3 regions of the Xanthomonas rydalmerensis genome follow, and region 2 is predicted to be linked to each of the others. Evidence: predicted binding sites of a transcription regulator. Region 2 holds the regulator's gene; each other region holds the start of a gene.

Region 1 (10,301 bases), 490 kb from region 2:
GCCAGGTGCTGCCGATCGACGACGAGCAGCGCGTGGTCGCCGGCTTCGCCCTGGATGCGGTCGGCGACGCCGCGGCCAAGAAGGCCGACGGGGTGATCCACAAATACCGCGGCCGTGCCCTGTTGGTGGCCACCGGCAGTTGCGCGGTGCACTGCCGCTACTGCTTCCGTCGGCATTTCCCCTATGCCGACGAGACCGCGGCGCGCGACGGCTGGCGCACGGCGGTGGCGGCGATCGCCGCCGACCCCAGCATCGAGGAAGTGATCCTGTCCGGCGGCGATCCGTTGTCGCTGGCCACACCCAAACTGGTCGAACTCACCGAGGCGCTGGCGACGCTGCCGCAGCTCAAGCGCCTGCGCATCCACAGCCGCCTGCCGGTGGTGCTGCCCGAGCGCGTCGATGCGCCGTTGCTGGCCTGGCTGCGCGCGCTGCCGTGGCCGCTGGCGTTCGTGATCCACGCCAACCACGCCAACGAGTTCGATGCCGGCGTCGATGCCGCGCTGGCGCGCCTGCGCGATGCCGGCGCGCACCTGCTCAACCAGGCGGTGCTGCTGCGCGGGGTCAACGACAGCGTCGAGGCGCTGGCCGCGCTGAGCGAGCGCAGCTTCGCCGCCGGCGTGCTGCCCTACTACCTGCACCAGCTGGACCGGGTGCAGGGCGTGGCCCATTTCGAAGTGGACGATGCCCGCGCGCTGGCCCTGCACCAGGCGCTGGCCGCGCGCCTGTCCGGTTATCTCGTGCCGAAGCTGGTACGCGAGATCCCCGGCGACAGCGGCAAGCGCGCGCTGACGCCCTGACCCGTCTGGCGGCGATCGCCGCAGGCAGAGCGCCGGGCTAGCCGCGATACTGCGCCCGCGCTCAGGCACCGGCGGGCGGCGCGTCCTCGTTGGCCAGCAACTGGCGGAATTCCTCCGCGCTGAGCGGACGGCTGAGCCAGAAACCCTGCCCCAGTTCGCAGCCGCGCTCGCGCAGCAGTTCGAACTGGGTCTCCTGCTCGATGCCTTCGGCGACCACGGTGATGTCCAGCGAATGCGCCATCGCGATGATCGCCGTGGTCAGCGCCAGATCGTCCGGGTCGCGCTGCAGGTCGGCGACGAAACTCTTGTCGATCTTGACCCCGTCCACCGGCACCTGGCGCAGGTGGCTCAGGCCGGAGAAGCCGGTGCCGAAGTCGTCCAGCCACACCTTGACCCCGGTGCGGTGCAACCGCGCCAGCATGCTCGCCGCCTGCAGTTCGTCGCCGATCACCGCGGTCTCGGTCAGCTCCAGGTGCAGCTGCGCCGCCGGCAGCCCGGACTCGCGCAGGCAATCGGCCACCACTTCCGGCAGGTCGCCGCTGCGCAACTGCCGCGGCGAGACGTTGACCGAGACGAACAGGTCGCGGCTGCCGTCGGCGCGCCGCCACTGCGTGGCCTCGCTGCAGGCCGCGCGCAACACCTTGGGGCCGATGCTTTCGATCAGCCCGCTCTGCTCGGCCACGTCGATGAACACCGTCGGCGAGATCGTGCCCATCGCCGGATGCTGCCAGCGCAACAGCACTTCCACGCCGACCATGCGCCGGTCCTGGGTGCGGAAGATCGGCTGGTAGGCCAGCTTCAGTTCGTCGCGTTCCCAGGCGCCGCGCAGTTCGTGCTCCATGTGCACGCGCCGCTCCACCGCATAGTCCATGGCACGGCTGTAGAAGCGGTGGCAGTTCTTGCCGGCCAGCTTGGCCTGGTACATGGCGATGTCGCCGTTCTTCAGCAGCGCCGACGCGTCCTCGGCATCGCCGGGGTAGACGGTGATGCCGATCGAGGTGCCCATGAACACCTCGCGGCCCTGGATCCGCAGCGGCTCGCGCAGTTCCTGCACCAGCCGCTGCGCCAGCGCCGTGGCGACCTTGGCCGCCTGCGGGTCCTCCACCAGGATCACGAACTCGTCGCCGCCGAAGCGCGCCAGCAGCGCGTCGTCGCCGCCCAACTGCTCCACCGCCAGCTGGATGCGCCGCGCGAACTGCAGCAGCGCTTCGTCGCCGGCCTCGTGGCCCAGGGTGTCGTTGATCCGCTTGAAATCGTCGATGTCGGCGAACAGCAGCGCCAGCCGGCGCTGCGAGGCGCGTGCCGACAGCATGCGATGGTCCAGCGCCTCGCGGAACGCGAGCCGGTTGGTCAGCCCGGTCAACGCATCGGTGTAGGCCATGTGGCGCACGTCGCGGTCGTGCCGGGCGATCGCCTCGCTCATGCGCCCGAACGCGCGCAGCAATTCGCTGACCTCGTCGTGACGGCCGCTGTCGCGGCGTTCCACCGCGTAGTTGCCGGCCTCGATCTGGCGCGCGGCCGCGGCCATCCAGCGCAGCGGCGCCACCAGGGTGCGCTGCACGTAGACCGTCACCATCGCCGCGGTCAGGCCCAGCGCGGCCAGCAACAGCAGCAGCCAGCCGAGATGGCGCTTGCCCAGTGCGCCCAGGCGCTGGTCGAGGTTCTGCCCGGCCTTGCGCTCGTACTCCTGCGCCCGCGCCCAGGACATGCCCACCCGCACCCCGCCCACCCGCTGGTCGCCGATCATGATCGGCATCGACACGTCGAGGAACTCCGGCGACTCCTGCGCCAGCAGGCCGCGGGAGCGGATCGCGGCGTCGGCCATCGTCCCGCGCATGCGCTGGCCGTAGCCGAGCAAATCCTCGCTGCCGTCGTGGATCAGCCGCCCGTCGGCGTCGTAGACCAGCACATAGGCCACTGCCACATAGCCCAGCGCCCCGCGCACCTGCGTGCCGATCGCATCCAGGTCGGAGTAGTACACCGGATTGGCCAGCGAGTCGGCCAGCTGCCGCGCCAGCGACTCGCCGCGGGTGCGCATGCTGCTGTCGAACAGGCTGTGGATGGCATTGCCGCTGAGCGTGCGCACCTCGCGCTGCATCGCCGCCTGGCGCTCCAGCAGCAGGGCCAGGATCGCCATCACCAACAGCGCAGCCACGCCCATGGCCAGCAGGAACCTGGCCTGCAACCCGAAACGCATGGTCTTCATTCCACTTCCGCCCTCACCCGCGCCACGCCGGCGCGCAGGGTGTCCAGGCGCTTCTGCGAGGCCGGATCGATCGGGTAGAAGCCGGAGGTACCGAAGAACTGGCGCAGCGCCGCGCGTCCCTGCGGATCGTCGGCGGCATGCAGCAGGACCTCGCGCAAGCGCGTCTCCACCTCGGTCGGCAGGTCGCTGCGGACCATTTCGATCGCGCGCGGATACGGCTCGCTGCGGTAGATCACCCGGAAGTCGCGGCGGAATGCCGGCGGGATGCGGCGCTCGTCGTCCCAGTCGAGATTGCTGAACGCCCCGGCATCCACCAGGTGCTTGTGCACGAAGGCGGCGATGTTGAGTTCCGAGCGCGCGAACACATAGCCGACCGTCTCTGCCGAGGGCTGGTCCTTGCTGGACAGCAGGATCTCCGGATGCAGGCCGTGCTCGAACAGCGTCATCATCGGCACCATGTAGGCGCTGGTGGACAGCGGGCTTTGCAGCGCCAGGGTCCGCCCCTGCAGATCCGCCAGGTCGTGCACCGGCCCGTCGCGGCGCACAAAGAACACCGTGTGGTACTGGCGCACGCCGTTGCGCTCGGTCAGCAGCAGCGGCTTGGCGCCGCCGCGCTGTTCCAGCGCCATCGCGGTGGCGGCGGTCTCGGTGACCCAGTCGATCCGGCCACGGCGCAGGTAACTGCTCATCTGCTGGCTGTCGCGGGCCATCAGGATCTGCCCGGAGGTGATGCCGACTTCGCGCATGCGCGGCACCACGTAGTCCAGCAGCGGCTTGAGTTGCTCGTAATGGGCCTTGGGATTGTCGCTGATGCGCCCCAGCACCAGGACCGAGGGCCGCGCGTGCACGGACGCGGGCCAGCAGATCGCCAGCGCCAGCCACACCACGACCACCCGCCAACGCGAACTGGACAAACCACGATCCCCAAGTAGACCTTGCAAAGCCTAGCCGAAAGCGCATGCCGGTGACAGCGTCACAGAATGGCGCCAGCCGCGCATGCTGTTCGCCCCCGACGCGCGCGTCACCGCGCGCGCCGCGAAGGATGCCTTCGCGCCTTGTCCGGCCTCAGTTTCCCGCCTGTCCGGCGAGCCGCGCCATGCGCTGCGCATCGGACAGCACGCCGCGCAACAGGCGCACTTCCTGCTCAGTCAGTTCGGTGCGCAGGAACAGCCGGCGCAGCTTGCGCATCGCCGAATCCGGGGCGCGTCCCTTGTGGAAGTCGATGTCGTCCAGGGTCTCGGCCAACTGCCCGAACAGCCCTTCCACCTGGGCGTGGCTGGCCGGCGCCTCGCGAAAGCCCGGCGCCGGCGCGGGAGCAGGGGCGGCACTGCGCAGCTGCGCCAGGCGCACCTCGTAGGCCAGCACCTGCACCGCCGCGGCCAGATTGAGCGAACTGAACGCCGGATCGGAGGGAATGTGCACCGCCGCGTGGCACAGCTGCAGCTCCTCGTTGGTCAGGCCGGTACGCTCGCGGCCGAACACCAGCGCCACTTCCGCAGGCTCGGCGCTGGTGGCGGTCAGGCGCTGCGCGGCATCGGCCGGCAGCAGTTCCTCCAGCGACACGCGGCGGCTTCGCGCGGTGCAGCCCAGCACCAGCCGGCAATCGGCCACCGCGTCGGCCAGCGCGGGCAGCACCGGCGCCTGCTGCAGCAGGTCCTCGGCACCAGCAGAACGCCGGTACGCCTCGGTATCCAGCTCGCATTCCGGTGCCACCAGTACCAGCCGCGACAGCCCCATGGTCTTCATCGCGCGCGCCGCCGCACCGATGTTGCCGGGATGCTGGGTTCCGACCAGGACGAAGCGAATACGGAGAGAATCGGTCATGGCGGCACGGCAGGCGAAGCGAACGGGGGCGTAGATGGTAAACTGCGCGGCCGGCCTTGGCGCCGGATTGCTCTTTTCCTCCTCCAGACCCACCTCCGCCTTTTCGGGAGCGTTTGCCATGCAAAAACCCGCCGTCACCGTCATGGTCAAGGCTGCCCGCCTCGCCGGCAACGTCCTGTTGCGCCACATCAACCGCCTGGAAGCACTGAACGTGGTGCAGAAGGACCGCATGGACTACGCCAGCGAAGTCGATGCCGATGCGGAGAAAGTGATCGTCAAGGAGCTGCGCCGCGCCTACCCCGACTACGGCGTGATGGGCGAGGAAGGCGGCGTGCAGGGCGGCGGGCGCTACATGTGGGTGATCGATCCGCTCGACGGCACCAGCAACTACCTGCGCGGCTTCCCGCACTACTGCGTGTCGATCGCCCTGGTCGAGAACGGCGAGCCGATCGACGCGGTGATCTTCGATCCGCTGCGCAACGAACTGTTCACCGCCAGCCGCGGCAACGGCGCCGTGCTCAACGACCGCCGCATCCGCGTCAGCGAGCGCAAGGAACTCAACGGCGCCATGGTCCACACGGGCTTCGCGCCGCGCGAGCGCAAGCACGCCAGCGCCCAGCTCAAGTGCGTGGACGCGTTGCTGGTGCAGGCCGAGGACATCCGCCGCACCGGCTCGGCGGCGCTAGACCTGGCCTATGTCGCCTGCGGCCGCAGCGACGCCTACTTCGAAGCGGGGGTGAAGGCCTGGGACATCGCGGCCGGCGTGCTGCTGGTGCGCGAGGCCGGCGGCCGCGTCACCGACTTCAAGGGCGGCACCCTGGGCCGCATCGACGACCGCGGCCCACAGCAGTTCCAGGTGGTCGCCGGCAACCTCAAGGTCGGCGATGCGCTGCAGAAGCTGATCGTCAACACCGGCTACGCCGGCGAGTTCGACGCGAAGTTCTGAGCGGGCGCGTCCGGCGACTGGCCGGCGCCGACACTCCAGCACAAAAAAAGCCGCGCACTTGCGCGGCTTTTTTGTGCCCGGCATTCGCGCACCGCGCGCTCACGCCTCTCAGCGAGGGCCTTGCACGCACCGCTTTCGCATCGCGAGAGGACATGGGACTTCCAGAATTTCCGCTTGCGCTCGTTACGCGGCACAGCGCCTGCGCCTCACGCCACGCTCACGCATTGCACGTCGCGCGCTTCACCTGTGCTTGATCGCGGTTTGCGTAGAAAACGGCGACACGAGGCGCTGCGTGCAGCTGCCATGGCCTGTGCGATGCGCCCGATGCGACCGGCGAACACAGCCCTAAAGATCCCCAGAACGCGGCCGATAAAGATGCGGGCTTTTGCCCGAACTTCCCCCGCTGATCCGCGCCTGCGTTGCCGCCCCTGCGGCAATGGAGCCGGTGGCGCCCGCTCTCTCGCATCTTTCGGAGATCTCGCGTGTCCTTCCATCATCTCACCGTCACCAAACGCCTGGCAATCGGCTTCTGCGGCGTGATCGCCATGCTATTGCTGGTCGGCATCACCAGCCTGATCGGTTTCCGCAAGTTCACCAGCGCCGCGGCGCTGGACGCGCACACGTACAAGGTCATCACTCTCGGCGACCGCATGCTGGTGAGCCTGCTCAACATCGAGAGCGGCGCACGCGGCTTCGCCCTGACCCGCGACAAGTCCTATCTGGAGCCGTTCGAACTCGGCGAGCGCGAGTTCCGCGCGCAGTGGCAGGAATCCAAGCAGCTGACCGCGGACAATGCGGCACAGCAAGCGCGCCTGCAAACCCTGATGCAGGACTACGCGCAGTTCATGGCGACCAAGCGCAAGGCACTGGACCACATGCGCGCCACCGCCGCCGACAGCGACGACGCCCAGTTGGACACATTCCGAACCGTCGGCAAGCAGCAGATGGACGGATTGCGCGACACGATCGGCCAGTACGAGGACGCCGAACGCGCACTGCTGCAGGTGCGCAAGGCCGAGAGCGAGGCACGCGCGCAGTCCGGCGAGTGGACCAGCATCGGCGGCATGCTGATCGGCATCGTCGCCGCGATCCTGCTCGGCCTGCTGGTCCGCAACAGCCTGATGCGCCAGCTTGGCGGCGAGCCGGCCTACGCGGCCGACGTGGTGCGCCGTATCGCCAGCGGCGACCTGTCGCAGGACGTGCGCCTGCGCACACAGGCGCCGTCGCTGCTCAACGACATGCGGCAGATGCAGGAGGAACTGCGCACGGTGATCCAGGCGCAGACCGAGATGGCCCGGCAGCATGCCGCCGGCCAGATCAGCTTCCGCATGGACGAGGCGCGCTTCCCCGGCGACTACGGGCGCATGGTGCGCGACACCAACGCGTTGGTGCACAGCCATATTTCGGTCAAGCAGCGGCTGATCACGTTGATGGGCGAGTACGCCGAAGGCGACCTCAGCCGCGATCTGGAACAGTTCCCGGGCGAGATGGCGATCCTGACCGACACCATGGCCAAGGTGAAGCGCAACCTCGGCGCGATCAACCACGAGATCGACCTGCTGGTGCGCGCCGCCGCGCAGGGCGACTTCTCCCGCCGCGGCGAGGAGCAGCGCTTCCAGCATGCCTTCCGCGGCATGGTCGCCAATCTCAACACGATGATGACCGGCACCGAGACCAACCTCGCGGCGCTGTCGCAGCTGTTGCGCGCGATCGCCGCCGGTGACCTGACCCAGACCATGCAGGGCGATTTCCACGGCGTGTTCGCGCGGATGCGCGACGACGCCAACGCCACCGTCGCGCAGTTGACCGACATGGTCGGCCGCATCCAGCAGGCCGCGGCCAGCATCGACACCGCCGCGGGCGAGATCGCCAGCGGCAACGACGACCTGTCGCGCCGGACCGAGCAGCAAGCCGCGAGCCTGGAGGAAACCGCCGCGTCGATGGAGGAACTGACCGCCACGGTGAAACAGAACGCCGAGCATGCCCGCCAGGCCAATCAACTGGCGGCCGGCGCCGCCTCGGTGGCCTCGCAGGGCGGCACGGTGGTCGGCCAGGTCGTCACCACCATGGACGGCATCGAAGCGGCTTCCAAGAAGATCGCCGACATCATCGGCGTCATCGACGGCATCGCCTTCCAGACCAACATCTTGGCCTTGAACGCCGCGGTCGAAGCCGCGCGCGCCGGCGAACAGGGCCGTGGGTTTGCCGTGGTCGCCAGCGAGGTCCGCACCCTTGCCCAGCGTTCGGCCAGCGCGGCCAAGGAAATCAAGGCGCTGATCGACGACTCGGTCGAGCGCGTGAGCGCAGGCTCGGCACTGGTCGCCCAGGCCGGCACGACGATGCAGGACATCGTGGCCTCGGTGCAGCGCGTCACCGACATCATGGGCGAGATCGCCGCGGCCTCGCAGGAGCAGTCGGCCGGCATCGAACAGGTCAACCACACCGTCACCCAGATGGACGAGACCACCCAGCAGAACGCCGCCCTGGTCGAGGAAGCCACCGCCGCGGCGCGCGCGATGGAACAGCAGGCCGGCGACCTGGTGGAGATCGTCGGCCAGTTCCAGGTGCGCAGCGAGACCTACCCGATGGTGGCGCACCTGGTCGCCCGCGCCACCGCCAACGCGGCCTAGTCCGGACCCGCCGCGCGGCAGGGACGCCGCGGAGGGATGGGCCGTCGTCGACGGCCCATCCCGCGACACCGGCAGGCGCTGCAACCCGACCGACCTATCTGTAGGAGCGGCTTCAGCCGCGACGCCTTACCGGCAAGGCGTCGCGGCTGAAGCCGCTCCTTGTATCTGGACCTGGCGCCCCTAAACAGGCGTCATGTCTTCCGACTGATCATCGGAGGAGGTGTGGGAAGTCCAGTCGCTCCTGAAGCTTAGAGCTTGCATCGTAGATCGGCTCCCCTCTCCACATGCTGGCCCTTGGGTGTCCGAACGGTATCCAGAGTCCGCCCCCGGCGTGAACTCGCATCGACAAGGCAGGACCGGGCACAGCGCCGATCATGACCCTGACACGATGGAGGAATCGCGTATGTCTCCCGTCATCGGCATCGACGTCGCCAAGCGCAGTTTCGATGTGGCCAGCGAGCTGACCAATGGCAAGCACCGTACCAAGGCCAAGTTGTCCAACGATGCCAAGGGCTTCCAGGCCCTGCAGGCATGGCTGCAGACCCATGCGCAGCCCGAGAGCTGGATCGCCATGGAGGCCACTGGCACCTACCACCAGGCACTGGCCGAGTTCCTCCACGCACGAGGCTATCGGGTGTGCGTGCTCAACCCGGCGCAGACGGCCGCGTATGCACGCAGCCAGCTCAGCCGGGTCAAGACCGATCGCAGCGATGCCAAGCTGATCGCCAGCTATGCCCTGCGTCACCGCGAGCAGTTACGCCGTTGGCACCCTGATCCGCCGGCGCTCAAGCAACTCAAGGCACTGGTGCGCCGGCGCCAGGACTTGCAACAGATGCTGCAGATGGAGCGCAACCGGCTGGACGTCGCTCCGGCCCAGGTGAAGGACTCGATCCAGGTCCATCTGGCCGATCTGCAACATCACATCGCCCAGATCGAGCAGGCCATCGATGACCATATCGACCAGGATCCGACCTTGCGGGGGCAGCGCGAGTTACTGGTGAGCATCCAGGGCATCGCCGACACCAGTGCGGCCTTGATGCTGGCCGAGCTTGGCGATGTGAGGCGCTTTGCCGATGCCTCGGCGGTGACCGCCTTCGCCGGCCTGAATCCGTGCCTGCAGGAGTCGGGCGACCGCAAAGGCCATGTCTGCATCTCGCGCACCGGCTCGCCCCGCCTGCGCGCGGGCCTGTTCATGCCGGCCCTGGTGGCCATGACCCACAACCCGGTCATCCGGGCGCTGAAACAGCGGCTAAGCGAACGCGGCAAAGCCGGCAAGCAGATCGTGTGCGCCGCTATGCGCAAGCTCCTGCACCTCGCCTATGGCGTCCTCAAATCGGGCACCGCGTTCGACCCGAAAAGGAGCCTTGCCTGCTAGGGGGTAAGACGGTATCTACGACAAAGCGGATGCGGCGCCGCCCCAACTCGAATCTCCAAGCGTCCGCACAAAGAAAAAGCCGCGCATCCGCGCGGCTTTTCTGTTCGCAGGAGCGAGTGTTTCAGGACCAGGAATCACGCTTTTACGATTCCCGACTCCCGAATCCCCAATCCCGGCCCCTCAGGGCCTACGCGCCAGCGCCTCGACGTCCTTCGACTTCGGCAGCAGGTCCTGCTTGGTGACCTGGAACGGCCCGATCGACAGCAGCGGCACCGCCACGATCACCGAGGACACCACCACCACCACCGCGCCGATCATGTGGGTCAGCGCCAGGCCTTCCATCGACTCGCCGCCGTACAGGTACAGCGCCAGCGCCGACAGGAAGAACATCACCGCGGTGATCACCGTACGCGACAGGGTCTGGTTGATCGAACGGTTCAGCACTTCGATCGGCTCCACGCGCAGGCTGCGGAAGTTCTCGCGCACGCGGTCGAACACCACGATGATGTCGTTGATCGCAAAG
Region 2 (10,301 bases):
GGCGCTGGTCTCGATGCCGAGATCCTCGCCAAGAGGGACTGTGCTCATCATTACTCCGCACCAATGGTTCTATGGCAGATAACGGCCGTGGCCTGAAAAGCTTTAGCGGCGGTTGGAAAGTGCGGCACCGTTCCCAGTTGCCGCCCGCCGCATCGCTCAGTGCAGCAGTTGCTCGGCGTCGAGCAGGATCATCGGCTGTTGCGCCAGACGCGCCACGCCGCGGAACAGATGGTTGGAAATGCGGCAGATGCGGGCGTTGTCCGGCGGTTCGATCTGCTGGTCGCGCAGGCTGGCCACGTCTTCCACCGCGGACACGCGCAGGCCCAGGGTCTCGCCGTTCTCTTCCAGCACCACCACCCGGGTCAGCATGTCCATCTCGATCGGCGCCGCGCCCAGGTGCAGGCCCAGGTCGATCACCGGCACCACCTGGCCGCGCAGGTTCATGATGCCCAGCATCGCCGGTGGCGTGCCACGCAGCGCCAGCAGCGGCACCGGCAGCACCACTTCCTGCACCTTCAGCAGTTCCAGTGCGTAGGCCTGCTCGCCGCAGCGCAGGCGCAGCCAGCGGGTGCTGCGCTCGGCCAAGCGCTCGGGGGCGATGGCCGAGCCGTGCGGCACGCTCGGCGCCATGAAGGCCTGCAGATTCGGCGGCAGCTTCGCTCCGGCCGCCTGTGCGCGGCTGGCTTCTGCGCGCCGTTCCGGCGGCACCGCCATCGGCGGGCGCTGGACCGCACGCGCGGCGGCGGCATCGTCTTCGGCGGCGAGATTGCGCGGCGTTGTGGCGCGTTGCCGCTCCATCGCCGCGACCACGTCCAGGTCGGCCTGGCGCTCGGCCTGCTCGGCCGGCGTGAGCGCGGCAACGGGTGCCTGCTGCGACATGATGCCGGCCAGGGCCGGATCGGAATCGGCTTCGGCCAGGACCGCGGCAGCGATCTGTTCGGGCGTCGGACCGGCCGGCGCGGGTGCGAGTGCCTGCTGGGACATGATGCCGGCCAGGGCCGGATCGGAATCGGCTTCGGCCAGGACCGCGGCGGCGATCTCTTCGGGCGTCGGACCGGCCGGCGCGGGCGCGAGTGCCTGCTGGGACATGATGCCGGCCAGGGCCGGATCGGAATCGGCTTCGGCCAGGACCGCGGCGGCGATCTCGTCGGGCGTTGGGCCGGCCGGCGCGGGCGTGAGTGCTTGCTGCGACATGATGCCGGCCAGGGCCGGATCGGAGTCGGCTTCGGCCAGGACCGCGGCGGCGATCTGTTCGGGTGTCGGGCCGGCCGGCGCGGGCGCGAGCGCCTGCTGCGACATGATGCCGGCCAGGGCCGGATCGGAGTCGGCTTCGGCCAGGACCGCGGCGGCGATCTGTTCGGGCGTCGGACCGGCGGTGGCGGGTGCCGGGATCTCGGCGTCCGCGTCCACGTCGGCGACCGGCGTGGGGTTCGCTGGCGGTGCCTTCTGCTCCTCGGCGATCACGTCGTGGAGCAGGCCTTCCAGGTAATCGTCGATGATGCCGGGGGTGCTCATGCGGCTTGCTCCATCGGCGTCGCGTCGCTGGCCAGCAGCCATTCCAGCGCGCGGCGGTAGGCGGCCAGACCGCGGCCGGGGTAGTCGCCCGCCGCGCCGGCCACGGTCAGCGCCTTGACGTTGCAGATCTTGGTGTCGACCGGGATCGCGTCTTCCCACACCCGTTCGCCGTAGCTGTCCTGCATCTGTCGCAGGGTCTCGTTGCCGGCGCGGGTGCGCTTGTCGAACAGGGTCGGCAGGATCGAGGCGGGCAGCGGCCGGCGCCGCGAGCGTTCGACCATGTCCACGGTGCGGACCATGCTGGCTAGGCCGTGCAGGGCCAGCGGCTCGGCCTGGGTCGGGATGATCACGCGGTCGGCCGCGGCCAGCGCATTGATCATCAGCAGGCCCAGGGTCGGTGGGCAGTCGAGCAGGATGTAGTCGTGCTGGCCGGCGTGGCGGGCCATGGCCTGCTGCAGCGCCAGGCCCAAACCGGGCTGGTTGGCGCTACGCCGTTCCAGCGTGGCCAGCGCGGTCTGCCCGCAGACGAAGCTCAGCCGCTCGACCGCGGTGTCGCGGGCCAGCGCGGCCAGTTCGCCCGGCGGGGTCCCGAACAGGTCCAGCACGCCCGGCGGCTGCGGTTCCTGCGGCACGTCGAAGGCCCGGGTCAGCGAGGCGTGCGGATCGAGATCGAGCATCAGCACGCGGTGCCCGAGCATGGCCAGCCCACGGCCCATGGCCAGCGTGGTGGTGGTCTTGCCCACGCCACCTTTCTGGTTGGCGATCGCCCAGATGCGCATCAGTTGACTCCTTCAATGGCAGGTACTGCGCGGGAACCGCCGGCATTGCCGGCGGCCGCCGCGGCGGGGGGGGTCGAAGTGGCCGGCGCGGCGCCGGCGCTCAAACGGTCGGGGGCCGACGGCGTCGGATCGCTGCTGTCGCCGGAATCGGCCAGGATCACCAGCACCACGCGGCGGTTGGCGTTGCGGCCGGCCGGCGTGTCGTTGCTGGCGCGCGGGCGGAACTGGCCGTAGCCGATCATCGACAGCCGCGAGGGCTGCAGGCCCTGGTCGGCGAACAGGTGGACCACGCTGGCCGCGCGCGCCGCCGACAGTTCCCAGTTCGACGGGAACTGCAAGGTGGCGATCGGGGTGTTGTCGGTGTAGCCCTCCACGCGCACCCCGTTGGGCACGCCGGCCAGCACCTGCGCCAGTTCCGCCAGGGTGGCGCGCGCGCTCTGGTCCAGCGCGGCCGAGCCAGAGCCGAACAGGATGTCGCTGTTGATCTCCACTTCGATCCACAGCCCGGCGCGGCGCACGGTGATCAGCTTCTTCTGGATCAGCGGCGCCAGCGCGGCGCCGAGACGGTCGGCGATGCTGTCGAGCTGGCGTTGCGCGCGGCGCAACTGCTGCGCGTCGCGCAGGTCGTCGCCGCGCTGCGCATTGCCGGAGGGCAGGCGGTTGGGATCGGGCAGGGTCAGCGCCGGGCTGGACTTGATCGGGGTCGGGCGCTCGCCGCCCTGGCCCTGCAAGGCCTGGTCGCCGACCTGCACCGGGCGCAGGGTCTTGGGGGTACCGCCGAACGCGGCGCTCATCGCGTCGGCCATCACCCGGTACTTGGCTTCGTTGATCGTGGACAGCGCGTACATCACCACGAAGAAGGCGAGCAGCAACGTCATCAGGTCGGCATAGGGGATGGCCCATGCCTCGTGGTTGGCGTGCTCGTCGTGGGAGTGCTTGCGGGCCATTGGCAACTCAATGCAAGAATCCGGCCAGTTTCGATTCGATGTTGCGCGGGTTCTCGCCCTGGGCGATGGCGATCAACCCTTCGATGATCATTTCGCGCTCGCCGCAACTGTGCTTGATCACGCTCTTGAGCTTGGCGGCCATGGGCAGGAACAGCAGGTTGGCCGAGGCGATGCCGTAGATGGTGGCGGTGAACGCGGCGGCGATGCCGTGGCCGAGCTTGCTCGGGTCGGCCAGGTTCTTCATCACCGCGATCAGGCCCAGCACCGCGCCGATGATGCCCAGGGTCGGCGCGTAGATGCCCATGCCCTCGAACACCTTGGCCGCGGCCAGGTCGCAGTGTTCCTGGCCTTCCAGGTCGATCTCCAGCATGTGCCGGATGGCTTCCGGCTCCACGCCGTCCACCAGCATCTGCAGGCCCTTGCGCACGAACGGATCCTGCTGCTGCGGCACCTGGTTCTCGAGGCCGAGCAGGCCCTGGCGGCGGGCGATGTTGCTCCATTCCACGATCTGCTTGAGCAGCGCCTGGCGATCGCTCGGCGGCGGCCACAGCAGCCACTTGGCGATCTGGAACGCACGCCGGAACACGGAAGGCGGGGTGTGCACCAGGATCGCGGCGACGGTGCCGACGATCACGATCACGAACGCAGCCGGCGACCACAGCGCCGAAATGCCGGCGCCCTTGAGGATGCTGCCGCCGATCAGCGACAGAATCGCCAACAGCAGGCCAATGAGACTGAGCTTGTCCATGCAGGAGGTATCGGCCAGGGGGCGGGGGACTTGATGGGTTGGGGATTCGGGATTCGGGATTGGGGAGTCGCAAGCGCGCGAGCGCGGCGGGTTGGTCGGTGTGTCGTAGGAGCGGCTTCAGCCGCGACGCGCTGACCTTGGCGCGTGCCTATGCACGATCGTTCGGATCGTGTCGGTAGGGAGTAGTGCGCCGCGCGTGCGATCGCCAAGCTCCGATCCCGGCTTCACGGCGTCGCGGCTGAAGCCGCTCCTACAAGGGAACCGATGCGGCGGCGAGCCGCTTTTGCGATTCCCCAATCCCGATTCCCGAGTCCCAGCCTCACCGCGTCGCGGCTGAAGCCGCTCCTACAAGAAGCAGAGAAGCGCCAGGGAAGCCGCTCTTACGACTCCCCAATCCCCATTCCCCAATCCCGGCCCCTCAGGCCTTCAAGCCATCCACATCCAGGATCAGCGCCAGGCGGCCGTCGCCGATGAGGGTGGCGCCGGCGTAGCCAGGCAGGCCGCGCAGGGAGCGCGGCAGCGGCTTGATCACCACTTCCTCGCGGCCGCGGACCTGGTCCACGACCAGGCCCATGCGCGATTCGCCGGCCTGCAGCACCACCACGGTCAGCAGCGGCAGTTGCGGGGCGTCGATGTTGAGCCACTGGCGCAGGTCCACCAGTGGCAGGGTATGCGACTGCCGGTCGAGCACGGCGCGGCCGTCGAACCAGCCCAGCGAGCGGCGCGGGGCGTGCAGCACTTCCACCACGCGCGCCAGCGGCAGTGCGTAGACGGTGTCGCCGGCCTGCACCAGCAGGGTCGGCAGGATCGCCAGGGTCAGCGGCACGCGGATCAGGAAGCGGCTGCCGCGACCCAGTTCCGACTGGATCTGGATCTGTCCGCTGAGTTCGCGGATGCGCGACTGCACCACGTCCATGCCGACGCCGCGGCCGGAGATATCGGTGACTTCGGCCTTGGTCGAGAAGCCGGGCAGGAACACCAGGTGCAGGCATTCCTCGGTGGTCAGGCGGGCTGCGGCCTCGGGGTCGATCAGGCCCTTCTCGCGGGCCTTGGCGCGTAGCCGTTCCGGGTCGATGCCGGCGCCGTCGTCCTGCACCTCGATGCTGACGTAGTCGCCTTCCTGCTGCGCCGACAGGCGCACGTGGCCGCCGCGCGGCTTGCCGGTGGCCTCGCGCAGCGCCGGCGCCTCGATGCCGTGGTCGATGGCGTTGCGCACCAGGTGCACCAGCGGATCGGCCAGCGCCTCGACCAGGTTGCGGTCCAGTTCGGTATCGGCGCCGATCAGTTCCAGTTCCACTTCCTTGTTGAGGGAGCGGGCGACGTCGCGCGCGACCTTGGGGAAGCGCGAGAACACCTTGCCGACCGGCTGCATGCGCGTGCGCATGACCGCCGACTGCAGGCGCGCGGTGGCGATGTCCAGGCTGCTGACCGCGCGGTCCAGTTCCTCGTCGCGCAGGCGCACGCGCAGGGTCTTGAGTCGGTTGCGCGAGAGCACCAGTTCGCCGATCAGGTTGACGATCGCGTCCAGGCGCTTGGTGTCCACACGCACGGTGTGTTCGGGTTCGGCGGCCTTGGCCGGGGCGGCCGCGGCCTTGGGCGCGGCGCTGGGCGCGCGCGGCGCCGGCTGCAGCGCCTGCGGCGTGGCCGTCGGCGGCGCATCGCCGTGCAACTGGTCCAGCAGCGCTTCGAATTCGTCGTCGCTGATCAGATCCCCCGCGGCCGCGGCGGTGGCCGCTGCGGGGGCGGGCGCCGGCGCGGCGCTCTTGGCCGGGGCCGGTGCCGGGGCGGCATCGCCGTGCGCGTCGAACTGCGCGATCAGTTCCGCTGGCGCACGCGGCGGCTCCTGGCCGCTGCCGAAGGCGTCGAGCATCGACTGCAGGTAGTCCAGCGACTGCTGCGCGGCGTCGAAGTGCCGCGCCTGCAGGGTGGCCTGGCCGGCGCGGGCCATGCCCAGGGTTTCCTCCGCGGCGTGGCACAGCTCGACCATGGCGTTGATCGCCAGGAAGCCGGCGCCGCCCTTGAGCGTGTGGAAGCCGCGGAACACGGCGTTGAGCTGGCCGCTGTCCTCGGGCGCCTGCTCCAGCGACACCAACTGCTCGCCGAGCCGGTCCAGGATCTCCTGGGCCTCGATGATGAAGTCGGCAGCGATGTCGTCGGGTACGGCGCTCATGGCATTACAGTCCCAGTCCGGACAGCAGGTCGTCGGCGTCGTTCTGCGACACGCCGTGGCGGTCCAGACCGGGCAGGGCCGGGCCGGCCAGGCTGCCGTCGGGTTTGCGTTCTTCCTTCGGCGGCAGACCCAGCGCGCCGAAGCCTTCGTGCACGCGGCGCACGATACCGGCGACGCGGCGGATGATCTGCCCGGTCAGGTCCTGGAAGCTCTGCGCCAGGGCCATTTCGGTGAGGTTGTGGCGGATCTTGTCGAGGATCTCGCCCTGGTCGCCGCTGAGGCCGCCGGCGGCGAGCTGGTTGGCCAGCGCGCGGCATTCCTCGGCCAGGTCCAGGGTGCGGTGGCTGGCCTGTTCGGTCATCTCCACCACGTGGTCCAGACGCGAGCAGGCGTCGTCCAGCTCGCCGGCCTCGCTGGGCACCACCGGCAGTTCGCCGAGCGCCTGACCCAGATCGCGCGCGAGCCGGCTCAGGCCCTGCATCATCGGCCGCGTGCGCCAGGCGGCGAGGGTGTCGATCTCCCTGCGCCAGCCGGCCTCGTCGCCGTTCTCCAGCGCGTCCAGCGCGCCTTGCAGGCGTTCGATCAGGGCGGTACGTTCGGCGGTGGCTTCCATTTAGGCGGTCGCTCCCAGGCGTTCGAAGATCTTGCCGAGCTTCTCCTGCAGCGTCTGCGCGGTGAACGGCTTGATGATGTAGCCGTTCACGCCGCACTGCGCGGCCTCGATGATCTGCTCGCGCTTGGCCTCGGCGGTGACCATCAGCACCGGCAGGTGCTTGAGCTTGTCGTCGGCGCGGATGTTGCGCAGCAGATCGATGCCGGTCATGCCGGGCATGTTCCAGTCGGTGACCACGAACTCGAACGGTGCCGAGCGCAGCGCGGCCAGGGCGCTGTTGCCGTCTTCGGCCTCGGCGGTGTTGGTGAAGCCCAGATCGCCGAGCAGATTCTTGACGATGCGCCGCATCGTCGAGAAATCGTCCACGATCAAAATCCGCATGTTCTTGTTCACCACTGACTCCTAAGGGTTCCTATTCTTCGTCTTCCAGACCGGCATCGGCGACACCGAACGCCTTCAGGCGTCCGCGCAACCGTACCGTGGCCTGGCCATGGATCTGACACACGCGCGACTCGCTGACCCCGAGTACCGCGCCGATTTCCTTGAGGTTCAATTCCTGCTCGTAGTACAGCGACAGCACCAACTGCTCGCGTTCGGGCAACTGCGCGATGGCCTTGCCCAGCTCGCGGCCGAATTCGCTGCGCTCGAGCATCTGCTGCGGATTGGGTCCGCCCTTGGCGATGGTATCCAGCTCGCCATGGTCCTCGATGCGCGACTCCAGGCTCAGCACCTGGCCGCGGGCGGCATCTTCCATCAAACGCAGGTATTCGGGAAGCGGCATGTCCATCGCCGCGGCCACTTCGTTGGCGGCGGCGGCGCGGCCGGTGCTCTGTTCGATCTTGCGGATCGCCGAGGCGGCGTCGCGGGCGCGGCGGTGCACCGAGCGCGGCACCCAGTCGCCGCGGCGGATCTCGTCGATCATCGAGCCGCGGATGCGGATCGAGGCGTAGGTCTCGAACGAGGCGCCCTGTTCGGCGTCGTAGCTGCGCGAAGCCTCGATCAGGCCGATCATGCCGGCCTGGATCAGGTCGTCGATCTCGACGCTGGCCGGCAGTCGCGCCGCCAGGTGATGGGCGATGCGCCGGACCAGGTCCGAGTGCTGGGCGATGTAGTCGTTGGCGCTGTTGCGCTGGACGGCGCGGTAGTGGGCGGCGGCGTTCATGCGGCCACCCCGCGCTGGATGATGCGTTCGACGAAGAACTCGACGTTGCCGCGTGGGGCGGTCGGCGCCTGCCAGCGCGCGGTGCGCCGGGCGATCTCGGCGATCGCCTGCGCCGACGGGCTGGACGGGTAGGCCTTGACCACCGGCTGCTGGCGCTGCACCGACAGGCGCAGCCAGTCGTCCTGCGGCACGCAGCCCAGGTAGTTCAGCGACACGTCGCCGAGGAACTTCTCGCAGACCCGGCTCAGTTTGTCGTACAGCAGGCGGCCTTCGTTGAGGTCGCGCACCATGTTGGCGACGATCTGCACCCGGTCCACGCCGCGCTCGCGCGAGAGGACCTTGATCAGGGCGTAGGCGTCGGTGATCGAGGCCGGCTCGTCGCAGACCACCACCACCGCGTCCTGCGCGGCCTGGCAGAAGGTCAGCACGCTGTCGGTGATGCCGGCGGCGGTGTCGACGATCATCACGTCCAGCTCGCGCTGCAGCTCGGAGAACACGTTGACCAGGCCCACGTGCTGGGCCGGCGGCAGCTCGGCCATGTAACGGCGGCCGGAGGCGGCGGGCACCACCATCAGCCCGTTGGGCATGTCGATCAGCACCTCTTCCAGGGTGCAGCGCCCGGCGACCAGGTCGGCCACGGTGAACTTGGGCGTCAGCCCCAGCAGCACGTCGACGTTGGCCAGGCCGAGGTCGGCGTCCAGCAGCAGGGTGCGCTTGCCCATGTCGGCCAGCGCCATGGACAGGTTGACCGAGATGTTGGTCTTGCCCACGCCGCCCTTGCCGCCGGTCACGGCGATGGTGCGCACCGGACCCAGCGGTTCGCTACGCGTCGCCGACAGGGGGAAGGCATTGGTCAGATTGACGTAGTCACGCGACGGCATGGGTCTGCTCCGGAGTACAGGGCTTATCGGCAGCGCGCCGCAAATCTTCAAGGCGCAATACCAGGCTGGCGGCGTTGGCGCGGTGCAGGTCGTCCGGCACGCGCTGTCCATCGGTCACCCAGGTGATGGGGAGGCGGTGGTCCACGACCACCGACAAGGCACTGCCGAACCGCCCGGTCTCGTCCAACTTGGTCATGATGACCCCCTGTGGGTCGGCGCCGGCGAACCGGCGCACCACCTCGTCCAGGTCGGAGAAATGGGCATTGGCAGGCAGTACCAGCAAGGATCGGACCACACGCGAGGCGCGCAGCCAGTGCAGCTGGGCGGCCAGGGCGCGGTCGCGCTGGCCCATGCCGGCGGTGTCGATCAGCACCAGCTTGTAGTCGGCCAGGCGCTCCAGCAGCTGCTGCAGCGCGGCGTCGCTGTCGGCCTCGTGCACGGCGATGCCGAGTTGGCGGCCGTAGCTGTGCAGCTGCTCGCGGCCGCCGACGCGGACCGTGTCGGTGGTCACCAGGGCCACGTCGCGGGCGGCATGGCGCTCCAGGAAGCGCGAGGCCAGCTTGGCGATGGTGGTGGTCTTGCCGGCACCGGTGGGGCCGATCAGGGCGATCACGCCGCCTTCCTCGATCGGGTCCAGCGGGGCGATCGGCAGGCGCTTGGACAGCAGGCCCAGCATCAGCCCGCGGCCGCGGTGCAGCTCCAGGTCGGCGGGGATCTGCATGACCACGTCGCGGGTGATGCCGCTGTCGAAGCCATAGTCGTCCATCAATTCCAGGGCCTGGGCGCGGACCGGCGAGCCGCGCAGGCGTTCGTCGGTGAGGCGGTTCATCTCGCGCTCGATCATCTGCCGCATCAGCGCCAGTTCGTCGCGCAGCTGCGTCAATTGTTCGTCGTTCTGCGGGGCCGGGAAGGTCGGCACCGCCGCCAGCGTCGCGGCCGCCGGGATTCCGGCAGTGGCCGGCGCGTCCGGCTTGGCCGCGCTCGGCGCAGGCACGGCCGGGGCCGGGCTCGCCACCGGGGTCAGCGCCACCGCGGCGACGTCGTCGCGCCAGGCCGGCATGGCCTCGGCGGCCGGCGCCGGGGCGGCGGCGAACGGGCTGGGCATGGGCACGCTGATCGGGGCGTTGCGGAACACGTCCTCGGGGATGCTGAAGTCGGCGCGGCCCGTGGCCGGTGCCGGGGCCTTGGCCGCTGCGGCCGGGCGCGCTGCGGCAGCCGGGGCGGCCGCAGCAGGCATGGCCGAGGCGGCCAGCGCCGCCGGCTGGGTCAGCGGCCGGGCTGCGGCAGCGGCCGGGGCGGTCGCCGCGGCGCCACCACGGCGCTCGCTGATCGCGGCCATCATCGCCATCGCCGGGCTGGCCGCGGCCTTATCGCTGCGGGCGGCGCGCGGCGCGGCAGCGGCCGGTGCCTGCGCCGCGGCGGCGCGTGGCGCCTCGTCCGGGCGCACCGAATCCAGCGCCCGCTGCACCAGGGCCTCGTCGTAATT
Region 3 (10,301 bases), 2.5 Mb from region 2:
CATGGTGGCGCCGGCCTGGTGCACCAGCGTGGCGCCGTGGGCGACGCGCTGCACCGAGTCGTCGATCAGGGTCTTGATCTCCTTGGCGGCGCCGGCCGAACGATGCGCGAGCGTGCCGACCTCCGCGGCCACCACCGCGAACCCCTTGCCCTGCTCGCCGGCGCGCGCGGCTTCCACTGCGGCGTTGAGGGCGAGGATGTTGGTCTGGAAGGCGATGCCGTCGATCACCGCGATGATGTCGGCGATGCGCTTGGAGGCGGCCTGGATGCCATCCATGGTCTCCACCACCTGGCCCACCACGTCGCGGCCTTCGCTGGCCACGCCGGCCGCGCCCAGTGCCAGTTGGTTGGCGCGCTGGGCGTGCTCGGCGTTCTGCTTCACGGTGGAGGTCAGTTCCTCCATCGAGGCGGCGGTCTCTTCCAGGCTGGCGGCCTGCTGCTCGCTGCGCTTGGCCAGCTCCTGGTTGCCGCTGGCGATGTCCTCGGCGGCGAAGCCGATGCTGTTGGTGGTGCGCTGGATGTGCGCGACGATGTCGGTCAGGCGGTGCACGGTGCTGTTGGCGTCGTCGCGCATGGCGGCGAACACGCCGTGGAAGTTGCCGCTCATGCGCACGGTGAGGTCGCCGTCGGCGATGCAGCGCAGCAGCGCGGAGAACTTGGCCAGGTTGGCGTCGGCGGTGGCCATCATGGTGTCGAGGTTCTCGACCATGGTGCGGAAGGCGTGCTCGAACTTCTCCGGCTGGCCGCGGTGGGCGAAATTGCCGGCGCAGGCGGCCTCGGCCAGGGTCTGGATCTGCACGTTGATGGCGTGCAGGTTCTGCTTGACCTGCTGCATCGCCGCGGTGATCGCGGCTTTCTCGCCGGGATAGTGGGCGATGTCCTGGCTGAGGTCGCCGATGGCGTAGCGGCCCATCACCTCGGTGATGCGCAACTGGGTCTGCACGTGCGCATCGACCAGGGCATTGGTGTCGGCGACCATGCGCCCGTACTCGCCGGGGAAGCGCTGCGCATCCATGCGGTAGCTGATGGCGCCGGCGTCGTGGCGCGCGGCCATCTCGCGCTGTGCGGAAATCACCGCGTGCAGGCGCCGCTGCATCTGCTGCATGGCGCGCAGCAACTGCCCGGCCTCGTCGTGGGTGGTGGCGGTGTCCGGGCTGCTCAGGTCGCCGGCGCCGATGCGCTCGGCCAGGCCCAGCGCCTGCCGCAGCGGGCGCACCACGCGGCGGGTGAGCAACAGGGCGATCAGCGAGCCCAGCAGCAGCGCCAGCACGGTGCAGCCGATCATCAGCAGGGCGAAGCCGCGCGCGGTGGCCATCGCCTCCTTGGCGGCCTGGCGGTTCTTGGCTTCCTGCAGGTCGATGAAGGCGTTGATGCTGGCCAGCCAGTCGACGAAGGCCGGGCGCGCCTGCTGCAGCAGCAGCGCCTGCGCCTGCACGGTGTCGCCGGCATCGCGCAGCCGCCGGACCTGCGCGATCAGCGGCATGGTGCGCTGTTCGATGCCCTGGATGCGCTGCAGGATGGCTTTCTCCTGGGCGTCGGTAGAGGCGGCCAGAAGGGCGTCGAGCGGCTGCGCGGCGCGCGCGTAGTCGCCGGCCAGCTTGTCGATGGTCTGCTCGGTCGCCTGCCGGCTGGCGGCATCGTCCAGCAGCACCACGTCGCGCAAGGCGATGGCGCGGTCGTGGACGCTGCCGCGGAAGTTGATCGCGTAGCGCTGCTTGACGCTGTTGACCTCGTTGATCGCGGTGAGCCGCCGGTCGATGCTGTGCACGCGCTGGATGCCGACCACGGTGAGCAGGACCATCAGCACGATGAGGGTGAGGAAGCCGAGCGCGAGGCGCTGGCCGATGCGCAGATTCGAAAGGGCGTGCATGGGATCGGGGGAATGGGGGAAGGAAGAGGGATGACGGTAGGTGACGGCGGACGGGCAGGCAGGTTGCCTGCGCCCGCGTGACGCGCGCAGGGCGCTGGTCCCCGGGCCGGCGCATGGATAGCGGCGTTACCCGGTCGAACTGAAGGGATGTGGCCTGGGCGCCGGCGGCGCAGTGCGGGGAACGTGATGGGGTGCCTGTCTACGTGGCGATGGCCGCCGGCCACGTCAGGCCGTGCGCGGCGCGGCGGTGACCGGCACGGCCCGGCTCGCGCCGCCTGGAACATATCGACCGCCGTGGCGCGGTGTTCTGGATCGTCGCGGCAAGCAGGCGCAGACACAGGTCAAGCGCATCTCCAGCACTTGCGACATGCTTGCCGCGGGCAAGCGCCAGGTCTGCTGCTCCGATCGCTCGGGCAGGTACGGCAAGGCATTCGCTGCGCCGCAGGCACAATGAGGCGCGCGCCTGGCACACGCGCTGCCGCGACAGGATCCTCGCACGTGTGTGCCTATACTCCGTGACGTCCATCCACGAGGCCCGCCGCATGAGTGCATCCACCTCTTCGTCCGCCGCCGCCGCACCGGGCAGCCTGCGCCGCTCGGTGTCCAACACGCTCAAGGGCTCGGCCGGCAATCTGGTGGAGTGGTACGACGTCTATGTCTATTCGGTGTTCGCCACCTACTTCGAGTCGCAGTTCTTCTCCAAGGAGGACAAGAACGCCACGTTGTACGTGTGGGCGATCTTCGCGGTGACCTTCCTGATGCGGCCGATCGGCGCCTGGTACTTCGGCCGCTTCGCCGACCGCTACGGTCGCCGCCTGGCGCTGACGGTGTCGGTGTCGGTGATGGCCGCCTGTTCGTTCCTGATCGCGGTGACGCCCACCGTGGCCAGCATCGGCGGCGGCGCGGCGGTGCTGCTGCTGCTGGCGCGGCTGCTGCAGGGTTTCGCCACCGGCGGCGAATACGGCACCAGCGCCACCTACATGTCCGAGGCGGCGATTCCCGGGCGGCGCGGCTTTCTGTCCTCGTTCCACTACGTCACCCTGGTCGGTGGCCACGTGCTGGCGCAGGCGGTGCTGCTGGGAATGCTGCATTTCTTCGACAAGGGCCAGGTCTCCGAATGGGGCTGGCGCGTGGCCTTCGGCCTGGGCGGTATCGGCGCGCTGGTGGTGTTCTGGCTGCGCCGCACGATGGACGAGTCGCTGACGGCCGAGTCCATCGCCGCGGCCAAGCGCGGCGGCGCCAACGCCTCCGGCTCGCTGCGCGAGCTGTTCGTGCACCAGTGGCGCCCGCTGCTGCTGTGCTTCCTGATCACCGCCGGTGGCACCGTGGCGTTCTACACCTATTCGGTGACCGGGCCGAAGATGATCCAGACCGCCTTCGCCGGCGACGACCTGATGGCCGGCACCATCATCAACCTGGTCGCGCTGATCGTGCTGATGCTGATGCAGCCGGTGGGCGGTTGGCTGTCGGACATCATCGGGCGCAAGACCCTGCTGGTGTTCTTCGGCATCGGCGGCGTGCTCTATACCTGGTTCCTGGTGCTGGAACTGCCCAAGCAGAGCGACTGGTTGAGCGCGTTCGCGATCCTCACCGCCGGCTTCGTCATCCTCACCGGCTACACCTCGATCAACGCGGTGGTGAAGGCCGAGCTGTTCCCCACCCACATCCGCGCGCTGGGCGTGGGCCTGGGCTATGCGCTGGCCAATTCGGCCTTCGGCGGCACCGCGCCGCTGCTGTACCAGGCCTCGCTGAAGACCGGCCATGTCACCAGCTTCGTCTGGTACGCCACGGCGGTGATCGCGGTGTCGCTGGTGGTGTACATGTTCTTCCTGACCAACAAGGGGTCCAACTGGCTCGACCACGAGGGCGAGATGCGGACGCGTTCGCGCTGACCGGCGCGGCGTCTGCCCGGGCGGTGCGCGCGCCGCCCGGGCGCTGAGCAGATGGACGCTGAACGGCGCACCCGGTCGCGGCCGGGTCGCCCCGCCACGCGGGGGCCGCCATGCGGCGGCTGCCGGGCGACTCGGGTACCATGCAGCCCCCTCACGGGCGTTCCCCCATGGCCGATTCCGACAATAGCTCCACTCCCCCGGTGACCCAGGCGCAGGCCGAAGACGCAGTGCGCACCTTGTTGCGCTGGGCCGGCGAAGACCCCACCCGCGAGGGCTTGCTGGACACCCCGCGGCGCGTGGCCGAAGCCTATGGCGACTGGTTCAGCGGCTACCGCGCCGACCCGCGCGAGTACCTGCTGCGCACCTTCGAGGAAGTGGCCGGCTACGACGAACTGATCGTGTTGCGCGACATCGAGTACGAAAGCCACTGCGAACACCACATGGCGCCGATCATCGGCAAGGTCCACGTCGGCTACCTGCCGCGCGGCAAGGTGGTGGGCATCAGCAAGCTGGCGCGCGTGGTCGAGGCCTATGCGCGGCGCTTCCAGGTGCAGGAGAAGATGACCGCTCAGATCGCCCAGTGCATCCAGGACGTGCTGCAGCCGCTGGGCGTGGGCGTGGTGGTGGAAGGCGCGCACGAGTGCATGACCACCCGCGGCATCCACAAGCGCGGCGTCAGCATGGTCACCTCGAAGATGCTCGGCACCTTCCGCGAGGACGCGCGTACCCGCGCCGAGTTCCTGCGCTTCATCGAGCGCGTGCGCTGAGTCTGCGGATGCGGTGGCGGTCGGTTCCTGCATGAAGCCGCATGTCCGGATCGCCGGCTATCGCCAGTTGCGCGAACAGCCGTTGTGGAAGCTGCTCGCCGCCGACCATGCCCCGGAGCTGATCGGCCTGCTGCAGACCCTGCTCGGCGACGCCCAGCGGCGGCTGCCGGCCGACGTGCTGCACGAGCGCCTGCAGCGCCAGCTCGATGTGCTGAAGGACGACGAGCTGTCGCGCGAACTGCCGCGCACCGCGCAGGCCTACGTGGCGCACTGGCTGGCGCAGGGCTGGCTGGAGCGGCGCCTGCCCGAGGGCGATGCGCAGGAAGAATATGAACTGTCGCGGCAGGCGGCGCAGGCGATCCGCTTCATCGCTGGCGTGCGCGACAGCGCCAGCGTGGCCACCGAGAGCCGGCTGTCGCTGGTGATCCAGCAACTGGTGCAACTGGCCGGGCAGACCGAGACCGATCCGGACGCGCGCCTGGCGGCGCTGCGCGCCGAGCGCGAGCGCCTGGACGCGGAGATCGAGCGCGTGGCCGCCGGCAAGCTGGCCGCGCTGGACGGCAAGCGCGCGCTGGAACGCACCCGCGACATCATCCGCCTGTCCGACGACCTGACCGAGGATTTCCGCCGCGTCCGCGACGATTTCGAACGGCTCAACCGCGAGTTCCGCGAGCGCATCATCGACGACGAGGGCGCGCGCGGCGACGTGCTGGAGAAGCTGTTCGCCGGCATCGACGTGATCGGCGAGAGCGAGGCCGGGCGCAGTTTCCAGGCGTTCTGGAGCCTGCTCAACGACGCCGAGCAGAGCGTGCAGCTGGACGCGGCGCTGGAGGCGCTGCTGGCGCGCGGCTTCGCCCGCCGCCTGGATCGCCACGAACGCGCCTTCCTGCGCGGGCTCACCGGCACCCTGCTCGAACGCGGCGGCCAGGTGCACGAGGTGATGCAGCATTTCGCGCGCAGCCTGCGCGGGTTCGTACAGAGCCGCGGCTACCTCGAACAGCGCCGGCTCAACCAGTTGCTGAAGCAGGCGCAGGGCGAGGCACTGCAGCTGCGCGACCACCTGCACGCCACCGCCGCCACCGGCTACGTGCTGCCGCTGAGCAGCGCGCGGCTGCGCTCGCTGTCGCAGTGGCGCCTGCACGACCCGCGCAGCCAACAGGTGGACGGGCGGGTGCAGGCGGCCGAGGCGGCGACGATCTCGCTGGACAGCGTCGGCGACCTGGTGGCGCAGTCGGAGATCGATCTGCGCGGCCTGCGCAACGACCTGCACGACCTGCTCGGCCGGCAGCCGCAGCTGAGCATCGGCGAGGCGCTGCGGCAGCGCCCGGCGGCGCAGGGCCTGGGCAGCGTGATCGGCTACCTGGCGCTGGGCACCCGTCACGGCGTGGTCGTCGATGGCGAATGGGAAGCGGTGCAATGGGAGGGCGGCGACGGCCAGGTGCGGCGCGCGCGCATCCCGCTGGTGTGGTTCACCAAGGAAAAACGCAATGAACTGGTCTGACGAATTCCACGGCCACCAGGCCGATGCCGGCGATGTTGCGACGGCCGCCGCCACCGCCGCCGAGGCCGGCACTACGCTGTTCGCCGGCGACAGCGGCAGCCTGCCGCTGGAAGCACGCCGCGCGCTGTGCCAGTTGCTGTCCGGCCCCAGCGTCGATGCCTACCGGCACGGCCCGCTATGGCAGGCGTTGCTGCGCCATGAGGTGGCGATCCGCCGCGTGCTGAGCGAGCTGTTCCTGGAGTTGGTGCTGGACCGCGACGGCGGCGTGGCATTCGCGCGCCAGGCCGACACCGGCGAGCTGGAGACCCCGGCGCTGCTGCGCACCGCGCCGCTGACCTTTATCGAGTCGGTGCTGTTGCTGTTCCTGCGCCAGCAACTGGCCGAGGCCGACACCCGCGGCGAGCGCGCGGTGGTCGACGAGGCGCAACTGCTGGAAGTGCTGACGGTGTACGAGAAGAACGTGTCCACCGACCGCGCCGGCTTCGCCCGGCGGGTGCTGGCGGCGATCGCCAAGATGCGCGACAACCACCTGCTGTCCAAGCTGCGCGGCAGCGAGGACCGCTACGAAGTCTCGCCCGCGCTGAAGCTGCTGTTCTCGGCCGAGGACGTGCAGGCGCTGGCGGCGGCCTACCGCGGCCTGCGCGACGGCGCGGCCGAGACGGCGCCATGACAGGCCTGCGCCCGCGCGTCGCCCGCGCCTAGCGTCGCCCCGGCGCCGTGCGCTGGCCGCCATGGCGGCCGTCCCCGTTTTCCGATGAGTTCCCGATGACGTCCCTGTCCGAATCGTCCACCGTCCCCGTCGCTCCGTCCCTGTTCGCCGAGACCCTGGCCGAGCAACGCGCGCAGCAGTACCGCATGCGCCGCCTGCAGGTGCACAACTGGGGCACCTTCAACGGCCTCACCGACGTGCCGATCGCCGAGAAGGGTTTCCTGTTCGTCGGCCGCTCCGGTTCGGGCAAGTCGACCCTGCTCGATGCGATGTCGGCCCTGCTGACGCCACCGAGCATCGTCGACTTCAACGCCGCCGCGCGCGAGGCCGAACGCAGCGGACGCGACCGCAGCCTGGTCTCCTACGTGCGCGGCGCCTGGGCCGACCAGCAGGACAGCGCCTCCGGCGAGATCGCCACCCAGTACCTGCGCAAGGGCGCGACCTGGTCGGCGCTGGCGCTGGAGTACCGCAACGCGCACGGCCAGGCGGTGAGCCTGGTGCGGCTGTTCTGGATCGCCGGCAGCGGCACCGCCGCGGCCGACGTGCGCAAGCACTACATGGTGGTGCCGCGCGGCTTCGACGTGGCCGCCGAACTGGACGGCTTCGACCTGGACCTGCGCCGACTCAAGCTGCGCCTGGGCGAGGACGTGCACCATTTCGACAGCTTCGCCGGCTACGCCGAGCGCTTCCGCCACCTGCTCGGCATCGGCAACGAGATGGCGCTGCGGTTGCTGCACAAGACCCAGTCGGCGAAGAACCTGGGCGATCTCAACGCCTTCCTGCGCAGCTTCATGCTCGACGAGCCGCGCACCTTCGAGGCGGCCGACCGCCTGGTCGAGGACTTCGCCGAACTCGACGGCGCGCACCACGCGGTGGTCACCGCGCGGCGCCAGGTGGAGACCCTGACCCCGGCGCGCGACTACCACGCCGAACTGCTGGCGCTGCGGCGCGGCGTTGGCGAGCTGCGCGAGCTGCAGCTGGGCATCGACGGCTACCGCGAGCAGCGCCGCCTGGCGCTGCTGGACGCGCGCCTGCAGGAACTGGACACCCAGGACCGCGGCCTGGCCGGCGAGGAAGGGCAGCGCCGCGAAGCACTGGACAACCACGAGCAGACCCTGGCCGAGCTGGAGACGCAGCAACGCGCGCAGGGCGGCGAGCAGGTCGAGGCGCTGGAGCGCGAGCACGGCCGTGTCGAACGCGAGCGTGACGAGCGCATGCGCCGCCGCAGTCAGGTCGAACAGGCCTGCCGCCAACTCGGCATGGGCCTGGCCGGCAGCGCCAGCGGCTTCGCCGAGCAGGTGGCGCAGGCCCGCGCGCTGCGCGACGGCGTCGCCGGCGAGGCCAGCAGCCTGGACGAGGCGATCGCCGAGCGCATGGCCGAGCGCCGCGAGGACGAACGCCGCTTCGCGGTCATCCGCGCCGAGATCGAGGCGCTGCTGAAGGCGCCCTCGAGCATTCCCGCGCCGATGCAGGCGCTGCGCGCGCGGCTGTGCGCGGAGACCGGCCTGTCCGAAGCGGCCCTGCCGTTCGTCGGCGAACTGGTGCAGGTGGAGGCCGACCAGGCCGCCTGGCGCGGCGCGATCGAGCGCGTGCTGCACGGCTTCGCGCAGTCGCTGCTGGTCGACGAACGCCACTACGCCAGCGTCGCCGACTGGGTCAACAAGACCCAGCTCGGCACCCGCCTGGTGTATTTCCGGGTACGCCACAACGCGCCGCTGCAGCACCGCGAGCCCGATGCCAAGTCGCTGCTGCGCAAGCTGGAGTTGCGCGATCACGCCTACGCGCCGTGGCTGCGCCAGGAACTGGCGCGGCGCTTCGACTACGCCTGCGTGGACACCGTGGCGCAACTGCGCGACGCCGAGCGCGCGATCACCCGCGAAGGCCAGGTCAAGCATCCGGGCGACCGTTACGAGAAGGACGACCGCCACGCCGTCGGCGACCGCAAGCGCTGGCTGCTCGGCTACGACAACCGCGACAAGCTCAAGGTCTTCGAGCGCGAGGGCCAGACCCTGGCGCAGCGCATCGCCGCCTGCGATGCCGACGTCGCCGCCCTGCGCAAGCAGCGCGAGCAGGACCAGGGACGGCAACTGGCCGCGCACACCCTGGCCGAGCGCGAGTGGGACGAAATCGACGTCGCGCCCAAGCTGCAGCGCCTGAGCGACATCGCCGAGCAACTGCTGCAGCTGCGCGAGGGCGACACCGCGCTGCGCGCGCTGGGCGAGCAGATCGCCACCGTCCGCGCGCGCCGCGACCAGGCCCGCCGCACCTACGAGGACGTGCGCCTGGAGCGCGCGCAGGTGAGCCGCGAGCGCGCGCGCCTGGAAGCGCAGCGCGAGACCTGCGCGGCGCGCGTGGCCACCGCGGTGATCGGCCCGGCGCAGGTGGCGGGGCTGGACGCGCGGCTGGCGGCGCTGCCGCCGTTGAGCCTGGACAACCTGGAAGCGCATCTGCGCAGCGTCGAGCGCGGCCTCGGCGAACAGCTGGCGCAGAGCCAGGCGCAGGACGCGCGGCTGAGCCAGCAGGTGTTGGACTGCTTCCGCCGCTACTGCCAGCAGTGGCCGGAGGACAGTGGCGACTTCACCGTCAGCCTGGCCAGCGCCGACGATTTCCTGGCGCGCCTGCAGCGGCTGGAGAGCGACGGCCTGCCGCGCCACGAAGGCCGCTTCTTCGACCTGCTGCAGACCCAGAGCAAGAACAACCTGCTGGCCCTGCAGCGCTACACCGCCGAAGCGCACAAGGCGATCAAGCAGCGCATGGACGAGGTCAACGCCAGCCTGGAGCAGGTGCCGTTCAACCGCGGCACCCTGTTGACCATCGAGGTCAGCGACCGGCGCCTGCTCGAGGTGCAGGAGTTCCAGCAGCAGTTGCGCGCGGTGCTCGGCCATCAGCAGACGGAGGACCGCGCGCTGGCCGAGGCGCAGTTCGCCATGTTGCGCGGCCTGGTGCAGCGGCTCGGCGCGCAGGAGCCGGAGCTGCGGCGCTGGCGCGAACAGGTGCTGGACGTGCGCCAGCACGTGGAGTTCGTCGGCGTGGAACTGGATGCCGACAGCCGCACGCAGGTGGAGATCTACCGCAGCGGCGCCGGCAAGTCCGGCGGCCAGCGCCAGAAGCTGGCCACCACCTGCCTGGCCGCGGCGCTGCGCTACCAGCTCGGCGGCGAGGACGGCGAACTGCCGCGCTACGCCGCGGTGGTGCTGGACGAGGCCTTCGACAAGGCCGACAACGAGTTCACCGCGCTGGCGATGAACATCTTCGAGAACTTCGGCTTCCAGATGGTGGTGGCCACGCCGCTGAAATCGGTGATGACGCTGGAGCCGTTCATCGGCGGCGCCTGTTTCGTCGAGATCAGCGGCCGCCACAACTCCGGCGTGCTGCTGATCGAATACGACGAGCAGGCGCACCGGTTGAAGTTGCCCGAGCGCAGCCGTAACGAGGCGACGACACCTGCGGTGGAATCGGCCGAGGTGGTGGACCAGGCCGGCGCCGATCTGCCGCCGCCGCCGGCTGCTGCCGCAACCGCGGATCCCGTCGCAGACGTCGCCGCGCCGGCGCGCGCGTCCGGC

Evidence for each region. Region 2 encodes FliA, which starts transcription of late flagellar genes. Its sites were predicted from a motif close to TAAAGTTTNNCNNNCNNNGGCCGATAA; they were not measured.
Region 1: a site for FliA is predicted at 6,120-6,146, ahead of QN245_RS12995 (methyl-accepting chemotaxis protein). Genes of this name have one in related genera too.
Region 3: a site for FliA is predicted at 1,987-2,013, ahead of QN245_RS00600 (methyl-accepting chemotaxis protein). Genes of this name have one in related genera too.

What each region holds. Positions count from the first base shown of each region.
Region 1 is NZ_CP126170.1:3,087,694-3,097,994, forward strand. Features, by position in the region: gene epmB (EF-P beta-lysylation protein EpmB) at 1-797, shown strand, start outside; gene QN245_RS12975 (putative bifunctional diguanylate cyclase/phosphodiesterase) at 859-3,003, opposite strand; gene QN245_RS12980 (phosphate/phosphite/phosphonate ABC transporter substrate-binding protein) at 3,000-3,917, opposite strand; gene QN245_RS12985 (RNA methyltransferase) at 4,069-4,827, opposite strand; gene QN245_RS12990 (inositol monophosphatase family protein) at 4,946-5,773, shown strand; gene QN245_RS12995 (methyl-accepting chemotaxis protein) at 6,256-8,403, shown strand; gene QN245_RS13000 (IS110 family RNA-guided transposase) at 8,807-9,778, shown strand; gene secF (protein translocase subunit SecF) at 9,959-10,301, opposite strand, start outside.
Region 2 is NZ_CP126170.1:2,600,118-2,610,418, reverse strand. Features, by position in the region: gene QN245_RS10970 (STAS domain-containing protein) at 1-48, opposite strand, end outside; gene QN245_RS10965 (chemotaxis protein CheW) at 157-1,515, opposite strand; gene QN245_RS10960 (ParA family protein) at 1,512-2,294, opposite strand; gene motD (flagellar motor protein MotD) at 2,294-3,241, opposite strand; gene QN245_RS10950 (flagellar motor protein) at 3,249-3,989, opposite strand; gene QN245_RS10945 (chemotaxis protein CheA) at 4,408-6,159, opposite strand; gene QN245_RS10940 (protein phosphatase CheZ) at 6,164-6,772, opposite strand; gene cheY (chemotaxis response regulator CheY) at 6,773-7,165, opposite strand; gene QN245_RS10930 (RNA polymerase sigma factor FliA) at 7,185-7,934, opposite strand; gene QN245_RS10925 (MinD/ParA family ATP-binding protein) at 7,931-8,815, opposite strand; gene flhF (flagellar biosynthesis GTPase FlhF) at 8,802-10,301, opposite strand, start outside.
Region 3 is NZ_CP126170.1:134,071-144,371, forward strand. Features, by position in the region: gene QN245_RS00600 (methyl-accepting chemotaxis protein) at 1-1,869, opposite strand, end outside; gene QN245_RS00610 (MFS transporter) at 2,412-3,761, shown strand; gene folE (GTP cyclohydrolase I FolE) at 3,929-4,528, shown strand; gene QN245_RS00620 (DUF3375 domain-containing protein) at 4,560-6,029, shown strand; gene QN245_RS00625 (DUF4194 domain-containing protein) at 6,016-6,699, shown strand; gene QN245_RS00630 (ATP-binding protein) at 6,795-10,301, shown strand, end outside.